3 regions of the Weissella soli genome follow, and region 1 is predicted to be linked to each of the others. Evidence: riboswitches for the same ligand, from Rfam matches in the RefSeq annotation. Region 1 holds a riboswitch; each other region holds the start of a gene.
The links. A riboswitch is a leader RNA that binds a small molecule or an ion and turns the genes downstream of it on or off. The one in region 1 is predicted to bind thiamine pyrophosphate.
Positions count from the first base shown of each region.

Region 2: another riboswitch for thiamine pyrophosphate. It lies ahead of WSWS_RS05405 (thiamine-binding protein); the one in region 1 lies ahead of WSWS_RS04465 (ECF transporter S component).
Region 3: another riboswitch for thiamine pyrophosphate. It lies ahead of thiM (hydroxyethylthiazole kinase); the one in region 1 lies ahead of WSWS_RS04465 (ECF transporter S component).

Region 1 covers NZ_CP017326.1:942,679-953,067, forward strand. Annotated here, with positions in the region: gene WSWS_RS04455 (ribose-phosphate diphosphokinase) at 1-493, opposite strand, end outside; gene WSWS_RS04460 (dihydroorotate oxidase) at 927-1,859, shown strand; TPP riboswitch at 1,909-2,002, shown strand; gene WSWS_RS04465 (ECF transporter S component) at 2,161-2,724, shown strand; gene WSWS_RS04470 (ABC transporter ATP-binding protein) at 2,735-4,138, shown strand; gene WSWS_RS04475 (energy-coupling factor transporter transmembrane component T) at 4,131-4,796, shown strand; gene WSWS_RS04480 (glycosyltransferase family 2 protein) at 5,214-6,506, shown strand; gene WSWS_RS08175 (hypothetical protein) at 6,691-6,867, opposite strand; gene WSWS_RS04485 (C69 family dipeptidase) at 7,031-8,461, opposite strand; gene yidC (membrane protein insertase YidC) at 8,671-9,669, opposite strand; gene WSWS_RS04495 (GNAT family N-acetyltransferase) at 9,837-10,337, opposite strand.
Region 2 covers NZ_CP017326.1:1,124,261-1,134,649, forward strand. Annotated here, with positions in the region: gene WSWS_RS05380 (hypothetical protein) at 501-1,199, opposite strand; gene WSWS_RS05385 (DnaJ C-terminal domain-containing protein) at 1,282-2,193, opposite strand; gene dnaK (molecular chaperone DnaK) at 2,354-4,180, opposite strand; gene grpE (nucleotide exchange factor GrpE) at 4,308-4,865, opposite strand; gene hrcA (heat-inducible transcriptional repressor HrcA) at 4,881-5,903, opposite strand; gene WSWS_RS05405 (thiamine-binding protein) at 6,065-6,364, opposite strand; TPP riboswitch at 6,443-6,533, opposite strand; gene WSWS_RS08295 (hypothetical protein) at 6,545-6,673, opposite strand; gene WSWS_RS05410 (DUF2075 domain-containing protein) at 6,756-7,925, opposite strand; gene WSWS_RS05415 (TetR/AcrR family transcriptional regulator) at 8,097-8,708, shown strand; gene WSWS_RS08190 (hypothetical protein) at 8,755-8,895, opposite strand; gene WSWS_RS05420 (AAA family ATPase) at 8,937-10,389, opposite strand, start outside.
Region 3 covers NZ_CP017326.1:360,086-370,474, forward strand. Annotated here, with positions in the region: gene nrdE (class 1b ribonucleoside-diphosphate reductase subunit alpha) at 1-188, shown strand, start outside; gene nrdF (class 1b ribonucleoside-diphosphate reductase subunit beta) at 313-1,278, shown strand; gene WSWS_RS01720 (ECF transporter S component) at 1,478-2,089, shown strand; TPP riboswitch at 2,174-2,269, shown strand; gene thiM (hydroxyethylthiazole kinase) at 2,377-3,156, shown strand; gene thiD (bifunctional hydroxymethylpyrimidine kinase/phosphomethylpyrimidine kinase) at 3,153-3,950, shown strand; gene thiE (thiamine phosphate synthase) at 3,952-4,614, shown strand; gene WSWS_RS01740 (TenA family protein) at 4,598-5,197, shown strand; gene mutL (DNA mismatch repair endonuclease MutL) at 5,340-7,304, shown strand; gene WSWS_RS01750 (flavodoxin domain-containing protein) at 7,364-7,822, shown strand; gene thrS (threonine--tRNA ligase) at 8,235-10,178, shown strand.

The DNA.
Region 1 (10,389 bases):
AGTTGTCCAATAGTTTACGTGAATAGAAATAATCTGATAACAACGGTGCGCCAAGGAGATGATCCACAGGAATATCAAAGAATCCCTGTACTTGATCAGCATGCAAATCAACCGCAACCACGCGATCAACGCCGTTCATCTCGAGTAATGAAGCAATTAATTTAGCACTGATTGGTTCGCGTGCTTTTGCTTTACGATCTTGTCGGGCATATCCATAATATGGCAGGACAACATTAATCGTTTTAGCTGATGCACGTCGTAAAGCATCTACTGCAATCATGATTTCCATAAAGCTATCATTAACCTCACCACCGATTGGCGACACAACAAATACATCATCCCCACGGATACTTTCCAACACGCGTAATGCGATCTCGCCGTCCTTAAAGCGCTTCACCTCAACCGGTGTTACTGGCAAATGTAGTTCTTCAGAAATTTTTTGGGTCAATTCTGCATTTGTTGATAACCCAATAATTTTTAGTGTGCTTTTCACCAGTCATTCCTCCGCGTCATCTTTGTTACTGACAATTGTTTATTGTCTTAATTTTACCAGAATTTTTACGTTTTTGTTACTTGACTGCTAAAAAAGAAAGCGCTTCACGTTAGTCAGTTAAATGCAACTAAGTGCTACCAAAAAGTAAGTTGTCATTCTCACTTGACTTCCCGTGTGATTTTTCTGTGGAAACACGCCTGATCGCTAGCTACTCTTTGAGTCATCAACCCATTCTTAGATTTTTCAATCTATATTCTCTACCTTAATGCATAGTAAGTCATCGCCGGTGTACAAGGAAAGTTGTACGCAAAAAAATAATTCCATATATCACTATCTTTCCCTTCCCTTTTCACCAAATATTGGGTACACTGATTAAAATAAATTTTTCACAATATTGTTATGTTTAATTAGTCACAGAGAGGAATAAAACATCATGACAACGCTTACCGCCAACATTGCTGGCTTTGAATTTGACGACATCCTACTGAATGCCGCTGGTGTCTATTGCATGACCACCGAGGAACTTGACCAGGTATTGACTGCCCCCGGGGCTGGGTCACTGGTCACCAAGTCAGCCACACCTAGTTTCCGGGCTGGTAATCCAGCACCCCGCTTTACCAAAATGCCCCTTGGTTCAATTAATTCGATGGGTTTACCTAATAATGGCTTAGATTACTATTTAGACTATGTCATCACTAAGCAGGCTGTAAAGCCCCTTTTTCTGTCAATTGCTGGCTTGACCAAGACCGATAATCTGGCGATGCTTCACCAAATTCAAGCGTCTAATTTTAATGGTTTGGTTGAACTAAATCTATCTTGCCCAAACGTCCCTGGTAAACCACAAACGGCCTATGATTTCGATGCAACCCGCGCCATTTTGACTGAGGTCTTCCAATTCTATACCAAGCCCCTCGGGGTCAAGTTGCCACCCTATTTCGATATTGTGCACTTCGACATGGTTGCGGCTGTGTTAAACGACTTCCCTTTGGCATTCGTCAATACCATTAATTCAATTGGTAACGCCCTGGCCATTGATCCAGAAACCGACAGCGTGATGATCGCTCCTAAGGGCGGCTTTGGCGGTATCGGCGGGGAAATCGTGAAGCCAACTGCTTTGGCCAATGTTCGGGCCCTCCGACTGCGTCTGAACCCTGCCATCAAAATTATCGGGACCGGTGGTGTCCAAACCGGCCGTGACGTCTATGAACACATCCTGTGTGGGGCTGATTTAGTTTCGGTCGGGACCAACCTTGCCTTTGAGGGACCAGCTATCTTTGACCGTCTTAAGACAGAATTATTAGCTGAGATGGCCAAAAAAGGCTATCGTTCACTAGCCGATTTCCGGGGTAACTTGCAAACGCTGTAACTATCTATTGAATTTATTTTAAGAATCCGTTATGCTTACCTATGACGATTCAAACAAGCTGGGGTGCTCCTTTTGGGGCTGAGATAATACCCATCGTACCTGATCCGGATAATGCCGGCGGAGGTAGCTTGGTTTGTTTACCTAGTAAGTAAACTGACCCAGTCCAGCTTTTTGCTTGGACGGGGTCTTTTTTCTTTTCCATGCGTTCGATCATTCCAATGCTGTGATGTTCTACTGCCATCGCGCTTGCGGGAATCACGCTTGTTTGACGTTACATTCTAATAATTCGGAGGTTTGCGCCATGCAAACAGTTTCATCAAAAGACAAGCGTTCATGGTCATTAAATGACGTCATTACACTTGCCATTATTGCTATTTTCTTCGGTGTGATCTATGAAGTATGGGGCTTCGCATACAATGCGATTGCAGCCACACCTTTAAAGATTTATGCCAATGACATGACGCTGGGTGTTTGGATTATGGCTGGTCCAATGGCTGGTGTGTTACTCAAAAAGGCCGGTGCCACAACCATTGGTGAAATCTTGGCAGCCGTCGTTGAAATGCTACTCTTCTCACAATGGGGCTTTTCAAATGTCATTTATGGTTTAGTGCAGGGAGTTTCCAGTGAAGCTGGGTTTGCGCTCACTGGCTACAAGAACTGGGATAAGTTTGGCTTGTTCATGTCAACGGTATCAACGACGGTCTTGATGTTCATTTGGGACTGGTTCCAAAGTGGCTACAACACATTCTCATTTGGCCTACTCATCACCCTTTTCATCATCCGTTTCATTTCAATCGGATTTTTCGCCGGTGTATTAGTTTACTGGATTCAAAAGTTAGTTGATCAGTCAGGCATTCGCCACTAGGAATAATTTCATGACCAAATTAGAAATTCGAAAACTTAATTTCTCTTATGGGTCAAAGAATAGCGACATTCTTCGGGATGTCGCTTTAACTTTAGCACCCAACTCGTTTAATTTGCTTTACGGGCCCAGTGGCTCTGGCAAATCGACCTTACTTAAATTAATGGCTGGTCTCTACCCTAATTTTAGCGGTGACATTACGCAAGGTGATGTTTATTTGCTGGGACAACCCGTTGGACCAATTGTCAGTTTTGAACGCGCACAACACATTGCGATGCTTTTCCAAAATCCGACACGGCAATTTGCGATGCAAACACCGCGTGAACAAATTGAATTTGCGTTAGAAAACCTGCAATTACCCCGTACAGAAATTCAGACGCGTACTGAAAATGCTTTGCTGATGCTGGACTTGGTACCATTAGCTGAACGACAGTTATTCACCATGTCTGGTGGTGAACAACAGCGCGTGGCCCTGGCTGTCATTTTTGCGCTGAATGCGGAAATCATCTTGTTAGATGAACCCTTTGCCAATGTTGATCCCGAAAGCCGCCAACAGTTGTTGCACATCATTAAGTCGCTGCAAACTGATCATGGTAAAACGATTTTTATCTCTGACCACGATTTAACGGGTTATGCACCATTAGTTGACCACGTTTTTCAATTACGGGAGCAACGCCCCGTTGAAGTCGCCCTGACTGAATTAACGGCGCCAACTGTGCCACCAATTGTTGGGACACCTGCAGCACAAAGTCAGCTACACTGGCGTGACTTGACCTTACAGGTTGGCGCAACGATTCTCGTGCATGATAGTAGCTTTGCCTTACCCGTTGGTCAGCTTGGCCTGCTATCAGGAGCAAACGGTTCTGGGAAATCGACCCTTTTCCGTGTCCTTAGTAAGCAACTTAGCATGTCCGGTGAAGTCACTTTTGCTGGTAAAACAATGGCTGACTATAAACTCTTTGATTGGGCGCAAGTCGTAGGTTATGTTTTCCAAAATGCCAGTGACCAATTCATCACGATGACCCCCCGAGAAGAATTTGCGCAAAGTCGTGCCCACAGTCACTTAACGGACTATTGGACGGATGACCGTATCAAGCGCGCCATCACTGCGTTAAACCTCGACCACGTATTGGATCACGTCGTGTACCAACTATCTGGTGGGCAACAGAAAAAAGTCCAATTACTGAGCGTCCTCATTAGCGGTCATCCCGTTCTATTACTAGATGAACCCCTGGCTGGTCTGGATAGTGCTTCGGTTCGCACCCTGCTCACATTGCTTAAAGACTACATCGTGACTAATCAGATTAGTGCATTGATGATTTCACATCAACGTCAATTCTTAAACGAATTCGTCGACTATGAACTGCACTTAGCTAATCACCGCATCGCACTAGTAACGGAGGCCCCTCATGACTAATCGCCAACCCTTACCCTTGTTGATCTTCGTGTCCATCACTGGTTTAGGCATCATGTTTGTTAAATCAGTTTGGTTAAATAGCGTGTTGGTGTTGATTGGGATGGCCTTGTTGCTCCTATTACGTGTTAAACCAAAACCAGTGTTCTGGGCGCTGCTGATTTCACTACCCGCTGCGTTTGGGACTTGGTGGTCATACATGGCTTTTAGTACCTATGACAACTGGCATATTGCGTTGATCTATACGAGTCGTTTGTATGCCTTTTTGATGCTTGGCTTGACCGTCACCTTAGCTTATACGCCCCGCGAGATTTTGTTCAGTTTGCGTGATTATCTCAAATTATCCGACACCTTTACGTATGGGATTTTGGCGGCATTTAACCTATTACCTCGGGTGCGTCATCAAATTAAGATTATCCAGTATGGTGCTGCCATGCGCGGCATCAAATACCATTTGTGGTCACCACAGCTTTATTTCAAGGCAATATTGACGGCGATTAATTGGGCGCAGGATCTATCGGAGGGGATGACCTCCCACGGATTTTCAGAGGGGTTCCCCCGCACGAACATCAAAACGCCCCTATCTATACCACTGGTTTTCCTAACAACTATTAGTGGCTTGACTCTCCTATTGATTAGTCTACTAGGACATTGGTGGTAACTAGGCCACATGAAACTATATAAAACCAATTAACTTTTTACGGAGTTAGTTGGTTTTTTTATAATAAATCTATGCAAAAAAGGTCGTTTTACATCATAACTTTTAAAATGAACATAAAAATTATATTCAAGCAACAAATTAAAATCAGCATGCCAGTTCATTTAATTGAAAAATATTTTTTCTACTCGTTTTCTACCAGTTATAAAATTCTTGATAAATCACTATGTTAAATGCCTAATTAACCCTTAATTACCAGTAAGACAACATGACCTAATGATTCACTTACTTTTTATAATGCTGGCCGTAAAACCAACCATTATTTTTGATTATCCAAAAACATATCCATTTATTTTTATTGTTATTTTCAAAATAGTATGCTATTTTTCATTTAATATTATTATTTGAATGGTGAAAAAGATGAATTCATTTTTATTTGATGTGTCTATATTTATTGACATTGGAATTGTATTTCATATCCTACAATTTTTACCAACAATTGGAATTAAATTTTTAATTTCTTTTAAAACTGGTAAACGAAAACTGACCCTCACATTTAAAGGACGTCCACTATTTTCGGAAGAAGAAAACCAAAAAGGTTTAACGGACCACTCTTTGTATATTGTTGTTTTAATTCCGGCATGGAATGAGCAAGATACAGTTGCTAAATCTGTAACAAGTATCTTAACCCAAACGCGCAAGCCAGATAAAGTTCTAGTTGTTCCAAATAATACAACAGATTTAACGGCCGTTGCAGCCATGGCTGCTGGTGCACAAGTGTTAGTTATGCCCGGTAAAAATACTAAGAAAAAAGCCGGTGCATTGAATTATGCCCTCGACCAGCTCTCAGCTGAACTTGATAGCCATAAACACTCTGCCGTCATTGTCATGGATGCAGATACCACGGTGGACAGTGATTTCGTTGAACGTGCTGAAAATAAAATGGGACGAAATAAATATGTTGGTGGCGTCAGTTCTATTTTTGTTGGTCGCAACTCCCACAATATCCTGGGTACCTTACAACAAATGGAATTTGCGCGCTTTAGACGGTTAGTTAAGGAACGAATTGAAGTATATGTTTTATCAGGAACGGCTAGCTTAATCAGTTGGAATGCTCTGAAAAAAGTCAAGGAGGCTCGTATCATTGGTAAACAATTGCCAAAAGGTGACAGTTATTATGATGTCGATAGTATGACCGAAGATAACGAGTTGACCTTGGCCTTATTAGCGTTAGGCTACACGATTCCCCACGTTGGGATCGAGTCGATTACTGATGTCATGGAAGATTTTAAATCACTTTATAATCAAAGAAAACGGTGGTATATGGGGGCCCTACAAAATATTAAAATGTATGGACTAAAGATGCCTGTCTGGATGAGATTTATTTACTGGTTTCAACAAATTGGTCTTTACATGGCTCTGGCAATCACACCAATTATCCTCTTTGCGTTTATAACATATATCATCAGAACTATTATGATCACCGGCACCCTAACTTCCCTATTTACACTCAATACGATAATTGCTTTAATTTTGTTTTATGCCTATATTTTTGTTCAAGTAATCACAGTTTGGGATCAGGGTTGGATGGCCCGATTACTAGCATTCTTCTATATTCCAGACCTAGTTTATGGCATTTTTTTGCTCATTTTCTACGCTGGGGCCCTCTGGACATTCATCACGAATAAAGAGCTGAGTTGGATACAAACATAACCTTTTGACGCAAACTCAGCCAATTTCAGCATGAAATACAACAAAGTAGACGCGCTTGAATGTTACATTCAGCGGGTCTTTTTTTTGGCAACGAAATGCTGGCTGTTTGATCAGTTATCAATAAAATAAAAAACCGCTGGTCCAAAGACCAGCGGTGACGACCTTAACTTTAAAACACTGACCACTATTTTTTATCCTTGATCTGCGAACCAATCATAAAAGCAACTACAGCTACTGCTAATGAAATAATGGTCTGCTGACCAAAGGAAAAAACACTAGGAAACAGAAATGATGCCAAAGATCCTGTCCCTATAAACGCAACAAGGAATAGTCCAAGTCGCACAACAATATTTTTATTCAAATCAACATACCCTTTGGCATAATACAGCCCTTATGACCAGCTTAAAAAATTCTGGCTGCCAGATAATTATAAAACACCGCTTGAAAAACCACAACGAGCTGTCACTTTTTCGGGGATCAGATAAAACACCCAGTTTCTCTCCAACCTCTATCCTGACGTATTACTAATCATTACGTGAAAAATGGTTCGCCATCAAATTTGACGCGGTAAACAAAACATCAGCCAATAGTTGCTGAGTTTCTGCGACCACCGCATCCGCGATTTGTTGATTTGCCGTCGCAAGCACACTTTGTACATCATCGACTCCAGCAATAACGGCCGCATCAGTTGTATTCAACAACAAATGTCCAGCGGCCATCGTCGACTCGGTATAATCTTCAAATAAGGCCACTGTTTCATCAAATACTGGACTGGCTAAAGCGGCAATGATGCGGTTTGTCCAATAAAAACTATCGGTTGTCACTGCGGCCGTCGTATTTGCAAAGGCTGCTGGCGTCGTCCCCACATTGGTATAGAACGGCACCATCGTGTTAAATGGTTGCGATGAATACGCCAGCCATTGGACACCAGCAATTTCAGCTGGTACATTAGGCCGGATTTGCAAAATACTGAGATGACCATTGCGGTTAATGCCGATTGGACGGAAAGTCTTGCGAGTTTGCTCATCCCCCTGCTTACCATATGGATCATAGGGCGTATCTTGGTAATGACTCGACAAGACGTCATTCACATCTTCGATCGTGATCTTGCGTGTTGGCTTATTTGACCATGGAATATCATCTGACATTGGGTCTTGAATCATTGTTGGGGTCAACTTCTTTTGAATGTACCAAGCCCGCGGTGTGTTGTAATGATGATCCTTATCGGTATGTGAACCGAAAGCATCACGGGCATTCAGCGTACCATCAAGACTGAGATTCAGGTGATATTGAGCCACCCATTCTTCCAAATCGCTTGCGGCCATGTAGTTGTCTGGATCATCAAAACGGAATTCTTGAATCCCGAGTTGGTTGGGATTGGTAACATAGGCATCATCTGGGACCCGCTTGGCAATCCAGTGATGACCGCCAATGGTCTCTAACCACCAAATCTCATCGATGTCAGAAAAAGCAATACCGTTATGTTCATAGGTTCCATACTTTTCAAGGTACTGGCCCAGTAATTCAACACCTTCCCGTGCTGAATGCATGTATGGCAAGACAATGGTCGTGATATCTTCCTCACCAATACCACCGGGTACCATTGGATCAGCGCCTAACACACGTTCATTGGTTGTGATGGTTTCAGTCGCACTCACAGCAACATTGGCATCATTGATACCCGCCTCAGCCCAGAGACCATCATCTAAAATCGCATTTGGTACTGAAGTATACCGCATGGGATTTTCGGGTAATGTAATCGTCACACCACTAATGACTGACGTATAGATCTTTGGTTGTTCCTCAGGCGTCACAACAACAAACCGCTTTGGCGCAAATTGGCCATTAGCTGAATCTTCCGTCCGTGCCACAATGGTTGAGCCATCATAACTAGCCGCTTTACCAACCAAAATCGTCGTACATGACGAATAAAACTTTTTCACATTTGCAACCATCATTTCACCTAATTTCATCAAATTCTAATTCTATTGTACGCCAATTAATGGGAATTTTCAGACTTAATATAGCCCATTACCCCCATTTCGCATGACCATTATCCAGCCGATTGAGGCCGTGGCTGAGCTGTCTGACAACCTCAGTTTGCATGCTTGATACAAAAAAATGACTGGGGCAGCTATCCCCAGTCATTCTCATTAAAATCAGTTTACTTATGGTGTTGCTTACCCGCATTACGGGGATGATTTGGATTGTCTGATTGCTTTGCTGAATCAGTAACATCCTTACGTCCCGTTGTTTGGTCTTGTTGTGCTTGCTGTTCTTGCGCTTGTTGCATCATCTTGGCAAAGGTTCCAGTTGGCGCTGGTTGTTCAATCTTGCCAGCCAATGCATCATCAACAACATCCTTAACGGTGAAAGTTGACTCAACATGCTTGCGCAAATGTGGCCGCCAAGCGTTGATAATCAATGTTTGCACGATCATCACCAAAGCACCAACGAAGAAGTACAAACCAACCCCGGCGTTAGTGACATAAGTCATGAAGAACATCATGATTGGCATGATGTACATCATTTGACGCATTTGCTTACGCTGATCTTCTGGCACACCAAGTGATGATAGATATGACTGGGCAGCATAGGCCAAGGCTGTTGCAATCGCTAAAATCAAGCTCGCCTTCGTCAAAGGAATGCCGAAGAAAGCAGCGTGCTTGATTTCGGCCATTTGCGTTGATGCCCATGCCATTGATTTCCAATTGTGAATCACGTGGGGATTAATCGCACCATACAACCCAGAAAAGATTGGCCATTGGATAATCAACGTTGCAAAGTTCATCCCACCAAGCATTGAAACATTGTTCTCACGGTAAATGGTCATCATTGCCTGTGAGGCAAGCATCTTTTCTTCTTGGGTTTGCGCGTTTTTAGTGGCTTCTTGCACTTTACGCATTTGTGGTTGTAACAGACGCATCTTTTCTTGTTGGATGGTCATATCACGTGATTGGTGTAACATCATTGGTAACATCAACACACGGACAACGATGGTCAAAATAATAATCGACCAACCAACTGAGTTAGCGCCACCCAAATATTGACCAGAAATATTCATAAAGTTAGCTAATGGACGTGCCAAGAAATAGATATTTCCAGTGAAGAATAGCACTACCAAAACAATCAGTAAAATTGGGGTTAACCCTTTAATTTTCATGGATTTTTGATCCTGTCTTTCTATTTTTAACGTAATGCCAGACCTATGCCAATAAAAAGTCCCTACTCAATTTATTGCCCCTCTGTCGGAAATACGCGTACAAAAAATTATAACATATCTCGCAATTAATCTCTCAAATGTCAGTGAAACTCGTTCCTTTGTCCGTTTTACTCAATGGTCAACGCCATGATGTCCAACGGATAAATCTCACCAGCTTGATTCTGCCATTCAGGCACAACCCGCTGCATCTTGAAGCCTTGCTTGAATAAAAACATGTGTGCGGTCACATTTGGTTGAATCACCTGGAGCTCGAGCTGTTCAATCGCCCGATCATGGCCCACATTTTTAAGCGCTGTGATGACTTTGGTCGCCACCTTTTGTTCACGCCACTGTTCAATCACGAAAAAGGTATCGATATACCAGGAAGACACTGTCGGTTCAGCTAATGATACTAAGCCAATGATGGCCCCGTTGGCGTAAATACCCAATAAATGATTGGCAAAAAGGTGCGTCACTGCCGCATCAGACAGGTTGACACCCCCTTCGAATTCATTAAAATAATCAGCCGCGCCCATTAAAGCGACCTTGACCTCAATTTTTTGGTCAGGGGTCATTTCCCGTAACTCAATATGCTCACCCAAATCAAGTTGCTCAATCAGTGTTGTCATCTATATGATCCTCTTCTAATGTTTATTTTCAGGTTCGTATTACTAATATCTT
Region 2 (10,389 bases), 180 kb from region 1:
TCGCACTTTATCACGCAAATAAAAAATCCCGCAAACCTTCAACTCGGTTTGCGGGACGACTACTCGTGTTACCACCCGTTTTTTGGACCATGTCACCACGCTCCACTCAAAACGTACAACTACTAATGAATCAACAGCAATACGCCTGTACGATAACGGGTACATCCCGGGTTGAGCTTGCTATAAATAGTTCACTCCACCGTGACTCCAAGACCATTTTCGATCACTTCCTGATAGCTGCTCACACCATTTACAGCCTCTCTGTGTCAGTCTAACCAGACCTACCATTATCAATCCATAAACTACTTATCTCTTCTTAGTCATTTCCACTGTGCTTATGCATGTATCATAAAACGTACGCTTAATATTTGTCAATTGTTTTATCATTGTATTTTAATTTAAACACGAAACGACCCGCTGATATTAAAAAATCGATGCGTTTTAGCATCGATTGTGATTCATTTCATGCGTTCTGCCAGTACGGCTTCAGACGCGCAACATTACTTCGTACGAGCTTGTTTCCACATCATATATAATGGTCGAACTTGCGTCACAAATGCCGGTACTTCTTCAATCAAGAGATAATTAGCACCATCGACCCAATCAATTGCTTGATCTTGATTCAATGCAATCAAAAACGACTTTTCATCTTCTGAGATCGGAGCCGCCGTAATCGCTGTTTCATCGGTTGCATTGATGTACTTCGCATAATCCTCAATTTCGGAGGCTGGCGTACCCTTGGCACTGATTTTTTTAGTGGCAATTTCTTTGATAACGGATTCGAGTGATGTCTTATTCTGTAACATACTCGTCCAATCCTTAGCAGAGGCTACCATTTGCGCCTGGACAGGGGTGAGGGGCAAATTAGCAAGACCACCATGCTTCATAATTTTATATTCCAACCACCAATATTCAATGACATCTGGAATATTCATCACCAAAACCGCGGCAATCCAGACGCCGACTGGCCAAGTTAATGGGCCAATCATCGCAATGATGCCAAAAACAATAATTTGGATCGCCACTGCATTCAGTAGTCTTTTTAGCAAATTACGGTGTAATTGCTTAGGAACGGCACTTTCGTCTTCAACCTTTGAAAAAGTGACCTTTGGTTGATTCTTTTGCAGGCGCATTGCGAATAACTTAATCACAATCTCACCAATAAAAACTAATCCTAAAATAAAGATGATGCTATTCATATTTGACCCCCATCTTCTAAAAAACGGTTGAACTTAGTCAATTTAATTGCCCAAATTCAACCGCTCTAATTGCTTACTTAGCTTAGCTAAAAAAGCCCTTCTTGTGACTTTCAGCACCGTTCATCGCATTTTGGAAATCCTTCAATGCTTCCTGTTGCTTCTTAGTCAGCTTCTTTGGTACATCAACCGTCACGACGACGAATTGATCACCATTACCGCCACCACGCATGTAGGGCGCACCCATACCGCGCATCCGGATCCGGGTACTATTTTGTGTACCAGCGGCAATCTTTAACTTTTTGTCGCCATGAACCGTTTTAACCATGACTTCACCACCCAAAGTTGCCGTTGCGAAGTCAATGTGTTGTTCTAAGTATATATCAGCCCCGTCACGTTCGAAACCATCTTTTGAGGCTGCAACCCGGAAGACGACATATAGATCACCAAATGGACCACCGTTCAGACCTGCTTCACCCTGACCAGATAAACGCATTTGTTGACCATTTTCGACACCCGCTGGTACGGTAACCTTCAATTCCTTTGACTCACTCTTACCGTCCGCCGTCGTCCGTGTATATGAAATGGTAGTTTCCTTACCAAAGACAGCTTCTTCAAACGTCAAAGTCATCCGGTACTGCAAATCTTGACCCTTACGTGGTCGATTTGGATCCGCATAACCGCCAAACATTTGGCTAAAGATATCCTCAAAACCACCGAAGCCACTTTGGCCATTAAAGCCGCTAAAGCCACCCTGACCATTGAAGCCACCTTGTTGATCCCCCGTGGCACCATATTGATCATACATGGCCCGCTTTTGCTCGTCACCAAGCGTTTCGTAGGCATCTTGTACTTCTTTATATTTATCCTCGGCACCAGGCTCATGATTCAAATCAGGATGATATTTCTTTGAAAGTTTACGATAAGCCTTCTTAATTTCATCCTGCGTGGCATTCTTGTCAAGACCAAGCGTGTTGTATAATTCTGTATTATTCATGAGGAATTAGCCTCCATTAATTTCATTGTTAGTCATAGAACAGCAGGCATCCTGCCGATCATTTAGTTCTATGTATCAAAGCGAGTCTCGATTGAAACTCGCTTTGGATATCAGTGTTGTAGGGAAACACTTTTTATGTGTATATATTATAAATTAGAAATTACTTTTTGTCTGAGACATCTTCAAAGTCGCCATCTACCGTCTTGTCATCAGCTGGCTTAACACCCTCTTCGGCTTGAGCGCCTTCTTGAGGAGCGGCTTGTTGATACAACTTAACAGCTAATTCTTGAGCAACCTTTTCCAAAGCTTCCTTCTTTTCCTTCATTTGGTCAAGATCATCAGCTTCCTTAGCAGACTTCAAGCTAGTCAAGGCTTCTTCAACTGGCTTCTTATCAGTATCAGGAAGCTTATCACCAACATCTTCTAACGTCTTTTCTGATGAGAAGATCAATTGATCGACATCATTACGCAAGTCAACTTCTGCCTTCTTCTTTTGATCAGCTTCTTCGTTAGCCTTAGCTTCATTCATCATGCGCTCAATTTCATCTTCAGAAAGTGAACCTGAGTTTTGGATGGTAATCTTTTGTTCCTTGTTAGTTCCCAAATCCTTAGCAGAAACCGTCACGATACCGTTACGATCAATGTCGAACTTGACTTCGATTTGTGGAATACCACGAGGAGCTGCAGGAATGTCAGTCAATTGGAAACGACCCAAAGTCTTGTTGTCAGCGGCCATTGGACGCTCACCTTGCAAGACATGGATATCAACAGCAGGTTGGTTATCAGCCGCCGTCGAGAAGACTTGTGACTTTGAAGTTGGGATAGTCGTATTACGATCAATCAACTTAGTCATCACGCCACCCATGGTCTCGATACCAAGTGTCAAAGGCGTCACGTCAAGCAACACGACATCCTTAACATCACCGGTGATGACACCACCTTGAATAGCAGCTCCCAAAGCAACCGCTTCGTCAGGGTTGATTGAGTGGTTAGGCTCCTTACCAGTTAAGTCCTTAACGAATTCTTGAACTGCTGGAATACGGGTTGAACCACCATTTAAGATAACTTCATCGATATCTGAGTTCGTCAAACCTGCATCCTTCAAGGCTTGTTCAACTGAAACCTTAGTCTTTTCAACCAAGTCACTCGTCAATTCATTGAACTTTGCACGAGTCAATGACGTTTGGATGTGCAAAGGACCGTTGTCTGATGAAGCGATAAATGGCAAATCAATTGAAGCTTCAGTTGATTGTGACAATGTCTTCTTGGCAGCTTCAGCAGCTTCCTTCAAACGTTGCAATGCCAATGAATCCGCCTTCAAATCAATGCCGTTTTCAGCCTTGAAGTTATCAGCCAACCAGTCGATAACCTTGGCGTCGAAATCGTCACCACCCAAGTGTGTATCACCTGATGTTGACAAAACTTCAAAGACACCATCACCCAACTCAAGGATTGAAACGTCGAAAGTTCCACCACCCAAGTCGTAAACCAAGATCTTTTCATCCTTAGTCAAGTCATCCAAACCATAGGCTAGCGCAGCAGCCGTTGGTTCGTTGATGATACGTTCAACTTCCAAACCGGCAATTTTACCAGCATCCTTAGTTGCTTGACGTTGTGCATCGTTAAAGTATGCAGGAACTGTGATAACAGCCTTATCAACCGTTTCACCAAGATAATCTTCAGCGTACTTCTTGATGTATTGCAAGACCTTAGCTGAGATTTCTTGTGGCGTGTAGCTCTTGCCAGCAGCTTCGACCTTGTAACCAACTTCACCCATGTGTGACTTGATTGACATAATCGTATCTGGGTTTGTGATTGCTTGACGCTTAGCAGCGTCACCAACAATTTCCTCACCACCCTTGAAAGAAACAACAGATGGTGTTGTACGTGCACCGTTTGGATTAGTGATAACCTTTGGCTTACCACCTTCCAAAACAGCGACTGCTGAATTAGTTGTACCTAAATCAATACCAATAATTTTTGACATAATTTAAAACCTCTTTTTGAAATTTATATTTCGTGCTTCATTTTTCGTTGTTCGGTTCATGCAACGAATTCTAAGTCCAATAGTTGCACTCACAATTCGTTGCATGAACGCCATTTGTATTGCTGGGTTAGTTGTAAACAACTACCATTGCTGGTCGGATAACCCGATCATGCAAGACATACCCCTTTTGGAACACTTGGGCGATTGTGTCTGCAGGATGCTCATCATCGGCCGGCTGTGATTGAATAGCTTGGTGGACATTTGGATCAAACGATTCACCTGCCACACCAACAGCCTTAATATCATTTTCTGCAAGGGCACTAACCAGGTTGTTGTAAACAATTTCAACGCCAGCCTTGATTTGTTGTGCGGCCTCATCCGCTACTTCAACCGCGAGGGCCCGTTCCAAGTTATCAAGCGCTGGTAACACTGACTTTGCCAATTTGGAACTAGCATACTTCAGGGCCGCTGCTTGTTCTTTTGCAAACCGACCATGCATATTTTGCATCTCCGCTTCGGCCCGTAAGAACTTGTCATCAAGTTCATCATACTTGGCTTGTAACTCTTCAAGAGGGTCAACTTCGACAATTTCTTCTGTCGTAGTTTCAACTGTCTCAGCTTCTTCAACCTCAGGCCTTACCTCTTCTTGAATTTCTTCATCGACTGACTTTTGATCTTCCGCCATGTCAACACCTCTTTTCTAATAGTATTCTTTTAATTCACTGACAAGAGTTTCACGAACTGTCGCGAGCAAAGTGACCACTTCTGAATAATTCATATTGGTGGGTCCAAGGATGGCGATTTCACCGGTACCATGATTAGGTACCCGGTAGGAAGTTGAGGCCAAGCTATATGGCGACAACAAGTCATCATCATTTTCAGAACCAATTTGAATCATCACACCATCATTTGCAGCGCCAATGACCTGACGCATTTGTGCTGGTGATTCAAGGAGTTGGTACAATGCCTTAATATCTTGCAGATTGGTATCCGTTGTAAAATCAAAGACATTTAACCGACCGCCAATAAAGACGGTATCTTGTATTGAACGAGCCAAAATATCCCCAAATAATTGTAGGAAAGCAGCTGGTGTCCGAATAGTCCGCTCCAACCCAAGTGGTAAATCACCACTCAAACTTTGCAAAACCACTCGAATCGGCTGACCGACTAATGTCTGGTTGATGTTACTGACCAAAGACTGCAAATCAGAACTACTTGACCCCGTTGGTAATCGGAAGCTCTGACTCGTCACCTGACCATCACTAGTCACAACAATCGCCATGTTTTGCTGACCATCAATTGTGACAAGCTGGAATCCTGACAAACGTACGTCTAAGGCTTCCGGCTTCAAAGCAACCACTGTGTAACCTGTCACTTCAGCTAGTATGCGAGTGACCTGTCCCAACAAGTCATCAACTTGTTGGAAACGATGGTTGAACACCCGCCGCAACTTCACCTCAAGCTCCGTTGGTAATCGCCGTGACTTCATCAAGAAATCAACATAGTACCGATACCCCGTTTGCGAAGGGACGCGTCCTGAGGATGTATGTTCCTTTTGTAAAAGTCCTTGATCCTCAAGATACGCCATTTCGTTACGAATTGTGGCTGAACTGACCGGCAACTGTAACTCTGCCAGTAGCGTCTTTGAGCCAACTGCGCGGCCAGAACGCGCATAGTCCGCAATGATCGCCATCAATATTAAACGTTGACGTTCTGTTAACATTTGCGCGCCTCCTTGTTAGCACTCTTGTTTCTTACTTGCTAACATTTATTATAATACACACATCAAAGGACCTTGTCAACACTTTTAGCACACTTTTGTTCAGAGTGCTAAAAGTAAGTTAAACAAAGGCACCAAGCGTCACCTTGGTGCCTTTGTTTAACTTACTTACGATATTTATCTAATTTCTCATCAGTCGTCAAAATATGTTTCTCAGGTGCATACGCCAATTTAATGTAATTATTGATCATTTCAGCACCGGCTGCGACACTTGCTGCTTGAATGGCTGGAATCAAGGCCACCAATTGATCCAAATCACCTTCAATTGTCGTTTCAAAGGCACCGACCTCATAATTCAATCCACTTGCATCAATTGCCGCAATCGCCGCATCGACGATTTCAAGTAACTTAGCCGTGTCAGTTGTATTTGGTAACACTTGAATTGCCATTGCTGCATTTGCCATTTTATTCTCTCCATTCCATGCTTACGCATATAAAAAACTCATCCCTAGACCATAAGTCTAGAGATGAGTTTTCGATATCATCTATTAAACTTACTTCCCTACGCAAATGTTAATTTGATCAGGTTCAAAGGGTTCATCTCAACCATTGCTGGTGCCCCTAGTAAAATTTATTTTTATTGACTACTTAGCCGCATTTTCTGCGTAATACGCAAACACAGCTGTAACAATTTCTGCTGATTGCTTATCTTGGATCAATAGGTCAAGCAAGTGGCCCTGTGTTTCTTCTAATAATTCTTTACTATATGCCATGATGGCCACCTCTATCTGTCATAATATCTATATTGTAGCACTATTTTGCCGACTTTTTAACCAATCTGATGCTATTTGTGTTTTAACGCTTCTGTTGATATAAGTCCACTAACCGCTGCCGCAAATCATCATCATACGCTGTCAAATACAAGCCAAACTTACCACGCTTCATCAACACATTCAGAACGTTAGCAATAAACTCCTTGTACTGGGCTTCTGTAAATTTCATATCAGAGCGCTTTTTAAAAATTTCTTTGTGTGAATACTTTGACGGAATAATGGTCATGGCATCCGTCTTTGCATCATAACCAAAAGATGGCCCAATAATCATCCCCACATAATTCAAATCAAACCCCTGCAAGGTGTAAATTGTCCCCACTTGGTCAATTGAGTATTCCCGCTTAGCCCAGTGCATGCGTTGTGGATCCCACTCATCCCAGGGCTTTGAAAAGGTATCCATCTCGACATTATGCCGGCCATCAATCCGGGGAAATCCTGAAGTAGCTACCACGCGTGATAACCCAACTTCTTTATTTTTTAATTTAATTTGTTCATATAAAGCACCGGCTGTGTCAAACACTTCAAACTCGAAAGGACTATTTTCAGGGAATGCATAAATGGGCTTTTCAGCCGTTAAATCATCAATCCAAGCAACCTGTTCTTGGCTAGCAACCATACGATATTGAAAATCCATATCAAATTGCTTGTAAGGATGATTACCAATCGTTTTAAATAATAAGTCCTTTGACCAATACATCTTTGATTGGAAGACTTGCGCAAAATCATACACGACAACCACGATCTTGGCCAAGTTCATCAGATCGGTTAACTGGTTCTCACCGCGATAGTGCGCATAGGGTTCTGATTTGGAATATAGCAAATGCGCTTCATCCACGAAAATAACATCATATGACCAATTCTTTTTCTGTGCCTCATTAATCAATGACGTTGGTCGTCGAATATCACGTTCTTTGATACCAGGTATATCTTCAGCTAAATCTTGATAAGCCTTATATAGCTCGGGATGATTCACGACCAAGGCGGTACGGTACTGCTTATCGGTCATGTATTGCTTCACTAATTGCATCAAGACAACTGATTTTCCTGTACCGGCAGCACCTTGAATAATAGCAACCGCATGCTGATTACCCCGAATCCCGGCCGCGATATAGTCATTCATCTCAGCAATGACTGTTTGTTGCTGATCGGATAATTCATCGATCAAAAATTGTTCTTTTAGGATTTCACTCATGATAACTCTCTTTTCCGCTAACTTCTTTTCATATTATACACATTTGTAAGTATTGAGCTACTTTTCAAGCACCTTAATATAGGGATTAGTTTTCTAACGGAACCAATTGAACACCCTGTTCAAATAAGCTATATTAAGCAGTAATTACAAATCAATTAAAGGAGTATCATCATGAAACATATTGAACAAAATGCCCAGACCCAAGCAAACATTAAAAAAGCTTTCATCTCGTTGATTAACGAAAAAGGGTTTTCAAATCTAACCGTTTCTGACATCACGCGTACGGCCGGCATCAGTCGTGGTACCTTCTATGTGCATTTCACCGACAAATTTGCCTTGCTTGAACACCTGGAAAATACGATTCATCAATCAATTGCGGCCGCGATTCAGTCCAACATTGATTATGCCATTGATAATACTCCAAACAACAAAGCCGAAGAACTCTTTAATACGTTTAATGCTGCGCTCGATTATGCAGATTCAGAACGTGAAACTATTCGTACCTTATTTTCAGAAAAGGGGGATCCCCAATTTTTCAATCAGATTAAAGACCTGGTTGATGACATGATTTCTAGTAAATTAATCGCGTCCAACGGCCATTATTCTGATATCATCCCCATTGACTATACCAAACAAATCGCCATTTACAGCATTTTAAACATTATTCGCCATTGGCTCAACAAAGAACACCCAGAATCACCCGCGGAAATTGCCACCATTCTGATGCGCAGTCGTTTTCTGGCGCCCCATGACTTGCTGGTCTTTGATGACGGTCAAGCATAAAAAAAGAGATTCACCTAAGGGAATCCTTAAGTGAATCTCTTTTTGGTTAGGCTTCTTCTGACAAGATTCCCTCAACTTCAGACGCATCAACTAATTCAACGTGAACCAAACCACGCTTTAATTGTAGCTCCAAATCCTTTGTCAAACGGGATGCTTCCTTCTTGGCCAACTTTTGTGCCTTATTCATGTTCAGAACCTCATTTTCCGCTTTTTTTATATTGTAACATTCTAAACCAAAGAATAGGCAATTGAACTATGACCATCGCCATGTTTTTTCACCAGCAATTGTTGTTGAATTTCACGTTTCATGGCATCAACGTGCGAAATGACGCCAACGAGACGCCCACCCGCTTCGACCGAACGCAACGCCTCAATCGCCTGTTCCAAAGTCCCACTATCTAATGAACCAAACCCTTCATCGATGAATAATGCCTCAATTTTGGCACCACCCGCGCGATTTTGCACCACTTCAGCCAGCGATAGCGCAATCGCCAACGCTGCCATAAAGGATTCTCCGCCTGAAAGGGTCGTCGTTGAGCGCTGCACCCCACCAGCTGCATAATCGATGACGTTAATTTCCAAGCCATTTTGATTTTGCACACCATGTTGGGTGTCATCCAAGGTAAATTGATAACGCCCATTTGACAGCGTATTAATATAATTGGCGTTAGCATAGTGTAATACTTCAAGCATAAACTGGCGTAAGACATACCGTTCCAAATTAAGCTTAATCCGACCACGACCGGTCATCACGACCACCAATTCATTTAGGGCTTTCCCGGCCGCATTTTTTTGTTCAATCGCCCTGATTTGTGTCGCAATGGCGTCCACTTGGTGCGCAAAATTGGTGACGGTCGTTCGGATTATCATGTACCGTTCATGGCTTTGCTTATACCGCATTTCAGCATCTGTCTGAACTTTGCGTAGTGCTTCTAAATCAGGCCGCGATTGATCCGCCAATTGCGCGTTGAGCTGGGTCAACTGCTCATGGACAGCTTGCACATTAGCTTCATAGGTTGTGATCTCGCGCTGAAGATCATTTGCTTCATCCGCTAATCCTGGTTGTTGTAAAAGCTCGATGAAGTCAGTCAAGTTGGTGACTGAAAATTTGGTAAACAACCCCGTAAAGTCCTCTTCATGGGCTGTTATCTGCATGGCCACCTCAGCTTGCTGCTGTTGTGCTAATTTCAACTGGGTCTCAATGCGTTCAATCGCAATGGCGGTTTTTTGTTGTGCCTTGGCCAATGCGGTTTGTGCTTCTTCAAAGGTGCTAATCACGCCATTTAATTGCTGTACTTCTTCATCGTAGGCGGTCATCGATAACACTGTTTGCCCGGCCGTCAACTGGGCTAACTGGTGTTGTTGCTCCTCGCGGCTGACTCGCCCGGTGGTTAACCGCTGTTCTATTTGTGCAATGGCGGCGGTCGTCTGATTTAGTTGTGACTGAGCAGTCGCCTTGGCAGCGGTGAGCGCCTCATAGCGGGTTTGGTTGGCTTTCAACAGATCTCGTAATGTCATCACATTCGCGGTCACCTGGGCTGCTTCAAATGCAGCTGGCCAGGTCATCGTCGTGGCAAATGCAGCTGCAGTCACCAAAAAATCAGCATACGCGTCGGCCAGTGCTTGTTGCGACTCACCTATCGTGACAGCTAATTTATCTAGTGCTTGCTGCACGCCTGTC
Region 3 (10,389 bases), 580 kb from region 1:
GCTCATCAATTCCTGAAGGTTTGTACGAGTGGAAGAATGGTCGGACGGACAAAATGACGACGCGAGATTTGAATATTTTGCGGATGTACGCATATCACAAGAAGATTAAGTCAGTATACTATGTCCGTACTTACACCGATGATGAACAAGAAATGGGTGTTAATGAATGTGAAAGCTGCTCAATTTAATTGAGTTAGTCATCTCATTGGCATGTAGTCACGCAAATAAGGAGATGGGGCTTCCTATCTCCTTATTGTCATATTAATATGTAATAAAGTAATAATTTTAAAGGAAATAGATGGAGAGCAACCGATGACGGATAAGTATATTGCAATCAATTGGAATGATATTGAGGACCGAATTGATAAAGCAACTTGGGAAAAATTAACAGAACAATTTTGGTTGGATACGCGTATTCCGCTATCAAATGATTTAGATGATTGGCGTAAGATGACAGATGGCGAACACTACCTTGTTGGGCATGTGTTTGGTGGCTTGACATTGCTTGATACATTACAATCACAAGATGGTATGTCATCATTGAAGGCCGCAGTGCGGACCCAGCACGAAGAAGCTGTCCTGAATAATATCGAATTCATGGAATCGGTGCATGCTAAGTCATATTCATCGATTTTTGAAACCTTAAATTCACCAGCTGAGATTGAAGAGATTTTTAACTGGACGGGTTCTGATGATTACCTGCAATTTAAAGCGCAACGGATTAACAATATTTACCAAACAGGAACTGATCTGCAAAAGAAAATTGCGTCAGTCTTTCTCGAAACATTTTTGTTCTATTCTGGTTTCTACACGCCATTGTACTATCTTGGCCACAACAAACTGAACAACGTGGCCGAAATTATTAAGCTGATTTTGCGTGACGAGTCGGTCCACGGGACTTATATTGGTTACAAGTTCCAACTGGGCTTCAACGAACTACCCGAAACCGAGCAAGACAAGTTGAAGATGTGGATGTATGATTTGTTGATGGAACTTTATGCGAATGAAGAAAAGTACACGCACGAACTATACGATGGCGTCGGTTGGACTGAATCCGTTTTGACCTTCATTCGATACAATGCGAATAAGGCATTAATGAATTTAGGGCAAGATCCGTTGTTCCCTGATGGCGCCGAGGATGTGAACCCAATCGTGATGAATGGTATTTCAACGACGACTTCAAATCATGATTTCTTTTCACAAGTTGGTAATGGGTACCGCTTGGGGCAATTGGAAGTCATGGAAGATGATGATTACAACTACGGTTTGAATGACTAAGCCATCGTGATCAGGGTCAGACTAGACGTTAATAAATAGGTACTGATGATGAATATCGCCAGGAGCAGCTTGCTCGGGCGATATTTTTTATTGCTGGGGAATTGGTCAGACGACTCTTTTCGATATGGTCACAAGGTAATAATTCAGTTAAAATAGAAGTGGGTATTGCGTCTATTTTTTAGAATACGAGGATAGGAATTTGAAAAAGACACAATCAGTACGTCACTTGGTGTTAACCGCATTATTTATTGCAATTATTCTATTACAGGCCATGGTACCTTGGTTAGGGAATCTGCCAATTAATCCGTTGGTTTCTGTGACAATCATTACCTATACGGTGGCCATCGGCGCGATGATACTCGGACCAAAGACCGGTCTGTTTTTAGGTTTTATTTGGGGCAGTTACTCCTTTTACAATGCTTGGGCTGCGGGCGTCTCGCTGGGGGCGTTGATGTTTCGTAATCCCATTACGGCGATTGTGCCACGGATGGCAGTTGGCTTGATCATTGGTTGGTTATATTGGCGTTTCGTTAAAAACCGTCAAACTGCCCGGCGTCCTATTTTCTTGGCGGGGCTAGGGGCATTGGCCGCGTTGATTAATACGGCCTTGGTGGTCTTGTCGACTTGGATTGGGTTCAATGTGATGCATACCACATTTACGGGTATTCCAGCCGGGGGGGCTTCAGTGGCTTGGTTGTTACAAGTCGTCGTCGGTTTTAATGGTATTTTTGAAATGATTGCGGGCGCCATTTTCGTGCCGGTGATTGGTTCGGTCGTGTTGCTAGTAGCTGATCGCTATAACTTTAATTAGGTCGTACAGTTTTGGCATATTTTTGATTGGTCATGTACGTTCTTGGCAACTTGTGCTATGCTAAATGCGTAAATTAAATATTATCTTTTTCACTAGGGGAGCCATTTGGCTGAGACGATGATTCGGACCCTTTGAACCTGTTGAGTTAAGACTTGCGTAGGAAAGTGATGGGAGCACTAGGGAAATACTCTGATTTAATAAGTATCTATTACCAAGGCTCTCGAACCGCTTTTCAGGTTCGAGAGCCTTTTTGTGTCCCTTGTTGTTATTAGGATTAGGAGAATGTCATGGAAAACTTATATAGCAAACTACAGGACCACAAACCGTTGGTGTTGAATTTAGCTAATATGGTCACACCACAACATGTGGCCGACGCAATTAACGTCATCGGGGGTTCACCGTTGATGACCCGCTCAATTGATGAAGTGGCCGAATTGGTGAGCATTGCGGGGGCGGTCGTGCTCAATATTGGCACTATCCGTGCAGATGAGTTCGCCCTGTTTGAAGCTGTTGGCCAAATGGCCAATGCCCAAGGCAAGCCCGTGGTGTTGGATCCGGTTGCTGTGGGCATGCCATTTCGGGGTCAGTTCGTGACGCGCTTATTGGACAGTGTACAGGTTGATATTATTCGCGGTAATGCAGCTGAAATTAGTTGGTTTGCACAGCAACAGACCGCGGGTCAAGGCATCGATGCCCTGACGGCGACAACCGATGTGGCAATGGCTCAAACCGTGGCTCATCGTACGGGGGCCATCGTAGTAGCCTCAGGGGCGACGGACGTCATTACCGATGGCAAGCAAGTGGCTTTGGTACAAAATAATGTGCAGTTGCTGGCGGTCAATGTTGGTGCTGGTGATATGTTGAGTGGCTTGATTGCGACATTTGCGGCGGTTACCAGTGACTATTATGGGGCAGCTTTATATGCCACGGCGTTGCTGGGAGCAGCCGGCCAGCAAGCCACTGTTTCGGCGCAGGGATTGCCCGGCCGCTTTATGCCGGCCCTGTTTGATGAATTATCAGTGGCCGATGACGCCTATATCACAAGGTATGCGGAGGTGACACAATGATTGAGGTACCACAGGTCGTGACGATTGCCGGGATTGATTCAGGCGGGGGTGCCGGCATAAATGCGGATTTGAAGACCTTTCATAACCAACGGGTATACGCCGCATCAATTGTGGTGGGGTTAACCGCCCAAAATACCTATGGTGTACAGGCCTTGTTACCCACGCCCAGTGCATTTTTGCATGAACAATTTGAGAGTGTGGACGCTGATTTTGCGATCAAAGCAGTGAAGACTGGTGCCCTGTTTGATGCTGAACACGTACATCAGGTGGTGCAGGAATTAGCTGATGTACATTTTGGCGCAGTGGTTGTCGATCCAGTGATGGTGGCCAAGGGCGGTGCGAAATTATTGACCAATGCGGCCATTGCACTTGTGAAAACTGAATTATTGCCACTGGCAACGGTGATCACGCCTAATTTAGAGGAAGCACAGGTGCTCCTTGACCGTTCGATTGAAACAGAGGCAGACATAATGCAGGCCGCGAGCGCTTTACAGGCGCTTGGCGCCAAGCATGTCTTGATCAAAGGTGGTCACGCTGCATCAGCGACGGTGGTGCGAGACTATGCCTTATTTGCCGATGGATCATCCGCTTGGTACACGGCACCACGTATTGATACGGTTCGCACGCATGGGACCGGAGATACCTTGTCGGCTTACATCACCGCCAATTTAGCCAAGGGACTTGATATCAAAGACATCCTTCCAGCAGCTAAACAATTCACCTATGAAGCAATCAAACAGAGTATCAACGTGGGGCACGGGCACGGCCCCCTCAATCATTGGGTGGAGGGTTAGCATGCAAACAAATTACTTAGAACGTTACTTTATCAGCGGTTCACAAGATCTGCCAGGACATACGCTCACACAGTACATCGCCCAGGTTGAACGCATCATGGCTGCTGGCATTACAGCGTATCAGTTTCGTGAAAAAACAGGGGGCTTGACGCAAGCCGCATCCCGCCTAGCCTTAGCACAAACACTAAAAGAGATGGCACGGCACTACCACATTCCGTTTTTTGTCGATGACGATGTCGCCTTGGCTTTGGCAGTTGGAGCAGATGGTATCCATGTCGGTCAGACGGACATGCCAATCACTGAAGTCATCGCCAGTGTACCAGCTGAGATGCTCATTGGGTTGTCAGTCCGAACAGTTGCAGAGATGCGTGCGGCCCAACAATATACGCGGATTGACTATTTGGGCGTCGGCCCAGTCTATCCGACGATAACCAAAAAAGATGCCGCTATGGCCCAAGGTATTAGTGGTCTGCAAGCAATCCTTGCCGTGAACGAACAACACTTCCCAGTGGTCGCGATTGGTGGGATCACACTTGCGCAACTAGCAACATTGAAAGCCACTGGTGTGCAAGGTGTTGCGTTCGTTAGTATGGCGTTACAGGCGGATCAACCCGTTAGTTTAATGCAAGAAATGGAGCAAATTTGGCATGATGACAACGCATGAATGGTTAACAACCCAAGCAACCCCGCTTTTACATCAAATACAGCAGACAGCGTTTGTGACCGGTATTGGTACGGGTGAACTCACCCAGGCACAGCGGGATTACTATGTTGCCCAAGATCATTACTATATTGAGCGGTTTACTCAGATGTGGCAGGCCATGGAACAGCAATTACCGCCCGAGCTGGTCGCACGGCAACCAAAAACACTGGGTGAAGCAGGTGCCCATGCGACATTGGAGCCAAGTGCAGCGGCTGCACAAATTAAACCAGGCCAACATAATCTTGATTATCTGGCACATATGGAGGCCCTGATCGCGCAAGGGGATGGCTTGACCAGTATGCTGGCATTACTGCCATGTACTGAATCATATCATTTGGTCGCCAAGCAGCTGGGGACGCGGGTAGCGCGGTTCCAAGGGTGGATTGATTACTACCGAGGACCTGAGTATCAGGCCATGACCGAGTGGTGCTGGCAGGTTGTTGATCACTTGACCACGCAACGCGCCATTACCCAAAGTGAACTAGCAGGTTACTTACGGGCCTATGAGTACGAGTTGCTATTTTGGGAAAAGCCAATGCACTAAGCGATGGGGAAATGCGAGCGTCAATCCCTGCCTTGATCGAACGAATATTTGGATTCCACAAAGAAATCGATCTGACACTGCTGATCGGTTGACGAATGTGGTATCTTAAAGATAAATATTTCGTAGAAAAAGGGGATGGATGATGGCAGAAATACACGAGTTGCCGGATATCCTTGCAAACCAGATTGCCGCTGGTGAGGTGATCGAACGGCCGGCGTCGGTAGTTAAGGAATTGGTAGAAAATGCGATTGATGCACACGCTGGACAAATTGATGTTCTCATTGAAGAGGCTGGTGTGCAGTCCATTCGCGTCATTGATAATGGTGATGGTATTGCATCGGACCAAGTTGCTAAGGCGTTTTTACGACATGCGACATCCAAAATTAGTAATCGACATGATTTGTTTCGTGTCCATTCCTTAGGGTTTCGGGGTGAGGCGCTACCTTCGATTGCATCAGTCGCGGATGTGACCCTGGAAACAGCCATCGCGGGGGCTTCAGAAGGCACCTTGATTCATTTCCGGGGCGGTGAACTCATCGAGCAAACTGGGACGAGTGCTCGGCAGGGTACCGATATTACTGTGCGGGATATCTTTTTCAATACACCAGCCCGCCTGAAATATTTAAAATCACAGACGACCGAGTTGTCAAAAATTGTTGACGTCCTCAATCGATTATCATTTAGTCATCCAAAGGTGGCTTTCCGGTTAAGTCATAATGGGCGCGAAGTTCTCCGTACGACGGGTAATGGCAATTTACAGCAAGTCATTGCCGCGGTGTATGGGATTAATCAGGCCCGTGAAATGGTGGCCATTACCGGTCAAGATAATGATTTCAAGGTGACAGGGCTGATGTCACTTCCTGAATTAACCCGTGCGAATCGGAGTTATATCTCGATTTTAATTAATGGCCGGTATATTAAGAATTATCCCTTGGCCAATGCATTGATTAAGGGATATGGCACGCGTTTAATGGTCGGGCGTTTCCCAATTGCGGTTTTGTCGATTGAAATGGATCCACTTTTGGTCGATGTCAATGTCCATCCCCAAAAGCATGAGGTTCGTTTGAGTAAAGAACACCAATTAACGACATTAATCGAACAAATCGTGCGAGATCGATTTGCCAAGACGAATTTAATTCCGAATGCGTACGCAAATTATATGGGTGAGAAAATTGAAAAAGAGCGGTCGACGGACGATTTTTTGACTAAGCTCAGTGATGCTTCGCAACCATATCTAGTCGACCATCCAGCACCCCAAACTGTGGCTGATTATGAGCAAATTACCCAGAATTTTGATGTTAATGACGTGCAAGCGACCATCATCCATGACCAGACTGACTTGGAGCACGTCAATTTTGGGGCCAAGTATCAGGGTGATACGCCAGCATTGCCATTTGGTGATGAGGGTGTCAAAATGGCCGCTGATCAAACTGAACTTGACGTCTCAGATGAGACCGTCACGGCAACGGATGTACATGGCCAAGGTTTCCCAACGCTCGATTACATCGGCCAAATGCATGGCACTTTTTTATTTGCCCAATCGACTGCGGGTTTGTTTTTGATTGACCAACATGCAGCCCAAGAACGGGTCAAGTATGAATATTATAAGGAAGAAATCGGTAAAGTTGGGTTGGAGTCACAAAAACTACTCGTTCCCATTACCTTGGAATATTCAACGTCAGATATGTTAAAAATTGCCGCGCATGAGTCGGAGCTGGCCCAGGTAGGATTACACTTGGAGCCGTTTGGTTCAAATACGGTGATCGTGCGAGAACATCCTGGTTGGTTTGAACCAGGGCAAGAAGAGGAGACGATGCGGGAGATGATCGATTGGTTGTTGCGTGATGGTCAGTTATCGGTCGCTGATTTCAGGGAACGGACGGCGATTATGATGGCCTGTAAGCGTTCAATTAAGGCGAATTGGTCGTTGAATGATGTTGAGGCGCGCTCACTGATTGATCAGCTGGGGCATACTGAAAATCCATACAATTGCCCTCATGGCCGCCCCGTGGTCGTTGAATTTTCATTGAAAGATATGGAAAAGATGTTCAAACGCATTCAAGATGCACACGAATCATGGATTGAATATGACAATCACCCCTTTTAATTGGTAAAATGAGTGTGATGATAACATAAGTAAAACCATAAAAGGGGATGAATGAAACAATGAAGGCGCGAGTGCTTTTTGCAACGATTACAGGGAATAATGAAGATGTCGCCGACATCATTGTTGATGAATTTGAAAAGGCTGGCGTTGACACCACCAAAGAAGATATTATTGACGTTGATGCCATGGATATCAACCCAGCAGAGACGGATATCTTGGTCGTCGTCGCCTACACCTTTGATAAGGGCACGTTGGCGGATGAGGCCCTCGATTTTTATGACGACATGCAAGACGTGAATTGGACTGGGTTAATCTACGGGGTGGCTGGGTCAGGTGATGTGTTCTACGGTCAGGATTACGGGGTGGCGGTCGATTTGTTGGAGCAGCATTTTGATGCGTTTACCGGGGCTACCCGTGGTGCAGCAGGTGTTAAAGTTAATTTGAGCCCTGATGCCGAAGCCACAAGCGCCTTACGCGCGTTTGCCCAGCAGTTGCTTGTCGCCGCCCAAACCAATTAAAAGTGCTGTTGGTGGTGCCTGAGGCTGAGTAGCTACGCGCTTGATGCCAAATTAAAGGGCCACGCAGCAGGCGTAAAAAGCGCTTGCCCCACCGGGGTGTTGGTGTATAATGGAAACATAGAAAACGTTGATGAAGACACGTCTAACACCCATTTGATAGTAATTAGAGACATTGTGGTTGGTGAAAACAATGATCAAAGGTGCCGGATACTACTTCTGAGTGGCTGGTAAATCGGCTCCGTATGCTCGCGTTAAGAGCTTTCGAGGATAGTCAATGGCTATCGAATTCAGGTGGTACCGCGTGTGAACGTCCTGATAGAGCATTTTTATGTTCTATCAGGACGTTTTTCGTTTTCACAAGGTTTAATTGCAAGAGATATTATATTTATCACATTTATAAGGAGTTCGTTTCATGGCAGATGTTAAAATCACATTTCCCGATGGTGCAGTGAAGGAATTCGCTGATGGTGTTACGCCAATGGCCATCGCTGAGGGAATCTCAAAGTCATTGGCAAAAAAGTCAGTGACGGCAAAGTTAGATGGTGCCTACGTCGGTATGCATGATGCCATCCATCAAGATGGTACCTTTGAATTGGTCACGAAAGACCAACCAGAGGCTTTGGATTTATTGCGTCATTCAACTTCACACTTGTTGGCGCAAGCTTTGAAGCGTCTATACCCAGACATGCACTTTGGGGTGGGCCCATTTATCAGTAACGGTTTCTACTACGATACGGATAATGCTGAAGGCCAGGTTTCAGTGGAACAATTCCCAGAAATTGAAAAGGTCATGAAAAAGATTGTCGCTGAGAACTTGCCCATTGTTTCTCGTGAAGTTTCACGTGCGGAAGCTTTGGACATGTTTAAGGACGATCCATACAAGGTTGAATTGATCAATGATTTACCAGCCGATGAAAAGATTACCATTGCGGTGCAGGGTGAACACGTCGAATTGGATCGTGGTGGTTTGGTACCATCAACCGGTTGGATTAAGTTCTTTAAGTTAACGTCAGTCGCTGGTGCATACTGGCGTGGTAAGTCATCTAACCCAATGTTGCAACGTATCTATGGTACGGCATTCTGGTCACAAGAAGATTTGGACGCTGAAATGGTCGCCCGGGCTGAGGCTAAAGAACGCGATCACCGTAAGATTGGTGCTGATCAAGACTTGTTCTTTACCTCGCAAGAAGTGGGTTCAGGCTTGCCAGTTTGGATGCCAAACGGTGCTGCCATTCGCCGGACGTTGGAGCGTTACATCATTGATCGTGAATTAGAAGATGGGTACCAACACGTTTACACACCCGTTTTGTCAAACTTGAACTTGTACAAAACCTCTGGTCACTGGGATCACTATCATGATGACATGTTCCCACCAATGGATATGGGTGATGGTGAATTCTTGGAATTACGACCAATGAATTGCCCATCTCACATTATGGTTTATAAGCATCACCCACGCTCATATCGCGAATTGCCATTGCGCATTGCCGAATTGGGAATGATGCACCGTTATGAGAAGTCAGGTGCCTTGACTGGTTTGTCTCGCGTGCGTGAAATGACGTTGAACGACGGGCACACATTTGTCATGTTGGATCAAATTGAAGAAGAATTTAAAAACATTTTGAAGTTGATGATGGCCGTCTATAAGGACTTTAACATCACAGACTACCGTTTCCGTTTGTCATACCGTGACCCTGAGAATACTGAAAAGTATTTCGATGATGATGAGATGTGGGAGCGTGCGCAAAAGATGTTGAAGGCTGCCATGGATGACCTTGGCTTGGAGTACTTCGAAGCTGAAGGAGAAGCTGCCTTCTACGGACCAAAGTTGGATGTTCAGACTAAGACAGCTTTGGGTGGTGAAGAAACTTTGTCAACCATCCAATTGGACTTCTTGTTGCCACAACGCTTTGACTTGAACTATGTTGGTGCGGATGGTGAGCAACATCGTCCAGTCATGATCCACCGTGGTATTATCGGTACGATGGAACGCTTTACGGCCTATGTCACTGAGATGTACAAGGGGGCCTTCCCAACTTGGTTAGCACCACATCAAGTCCGGATTATTCCGGTTAACCGTGAAGCACATGGTGCATATGCGGCGGCCTTAGCGGACAAGTTGAAGAAGCAAGGTGTGCGTGCTGAGTACGAAGGCCGTAACGAAAAATTAGGGTACCTCATCCGTGATGCCCAAGCGTTGAAGATTCCATACACGTTGGTCATTGGTGATGAAGAGACAAACAATAATACAGTCACTGTCCGGCGTTTTGGTTCAATGGATACTGAAGTGAAGAGTTACGAACAATTTGAAGCTGATCTCTTGGCTGATATTGCGAACTTCTCAAAAGAGGCTTAATAAAATAAAGTTTTACAAAACGTTTGAAAAAAATTCAAACGTTTTTTTTATGTTTGAACATAAAAAAACGATAAAACTAAGCTAACCAAGCAAGGCGGCGGTCTAGATAACTTGACAAAAAGCGGTTAATTGGGTCGTTCGAAACGCCATATTCTTTACAGAAAACGATAGAAATGTCGGGCTGATTTTGGCTAATTTTAATTCACAATAA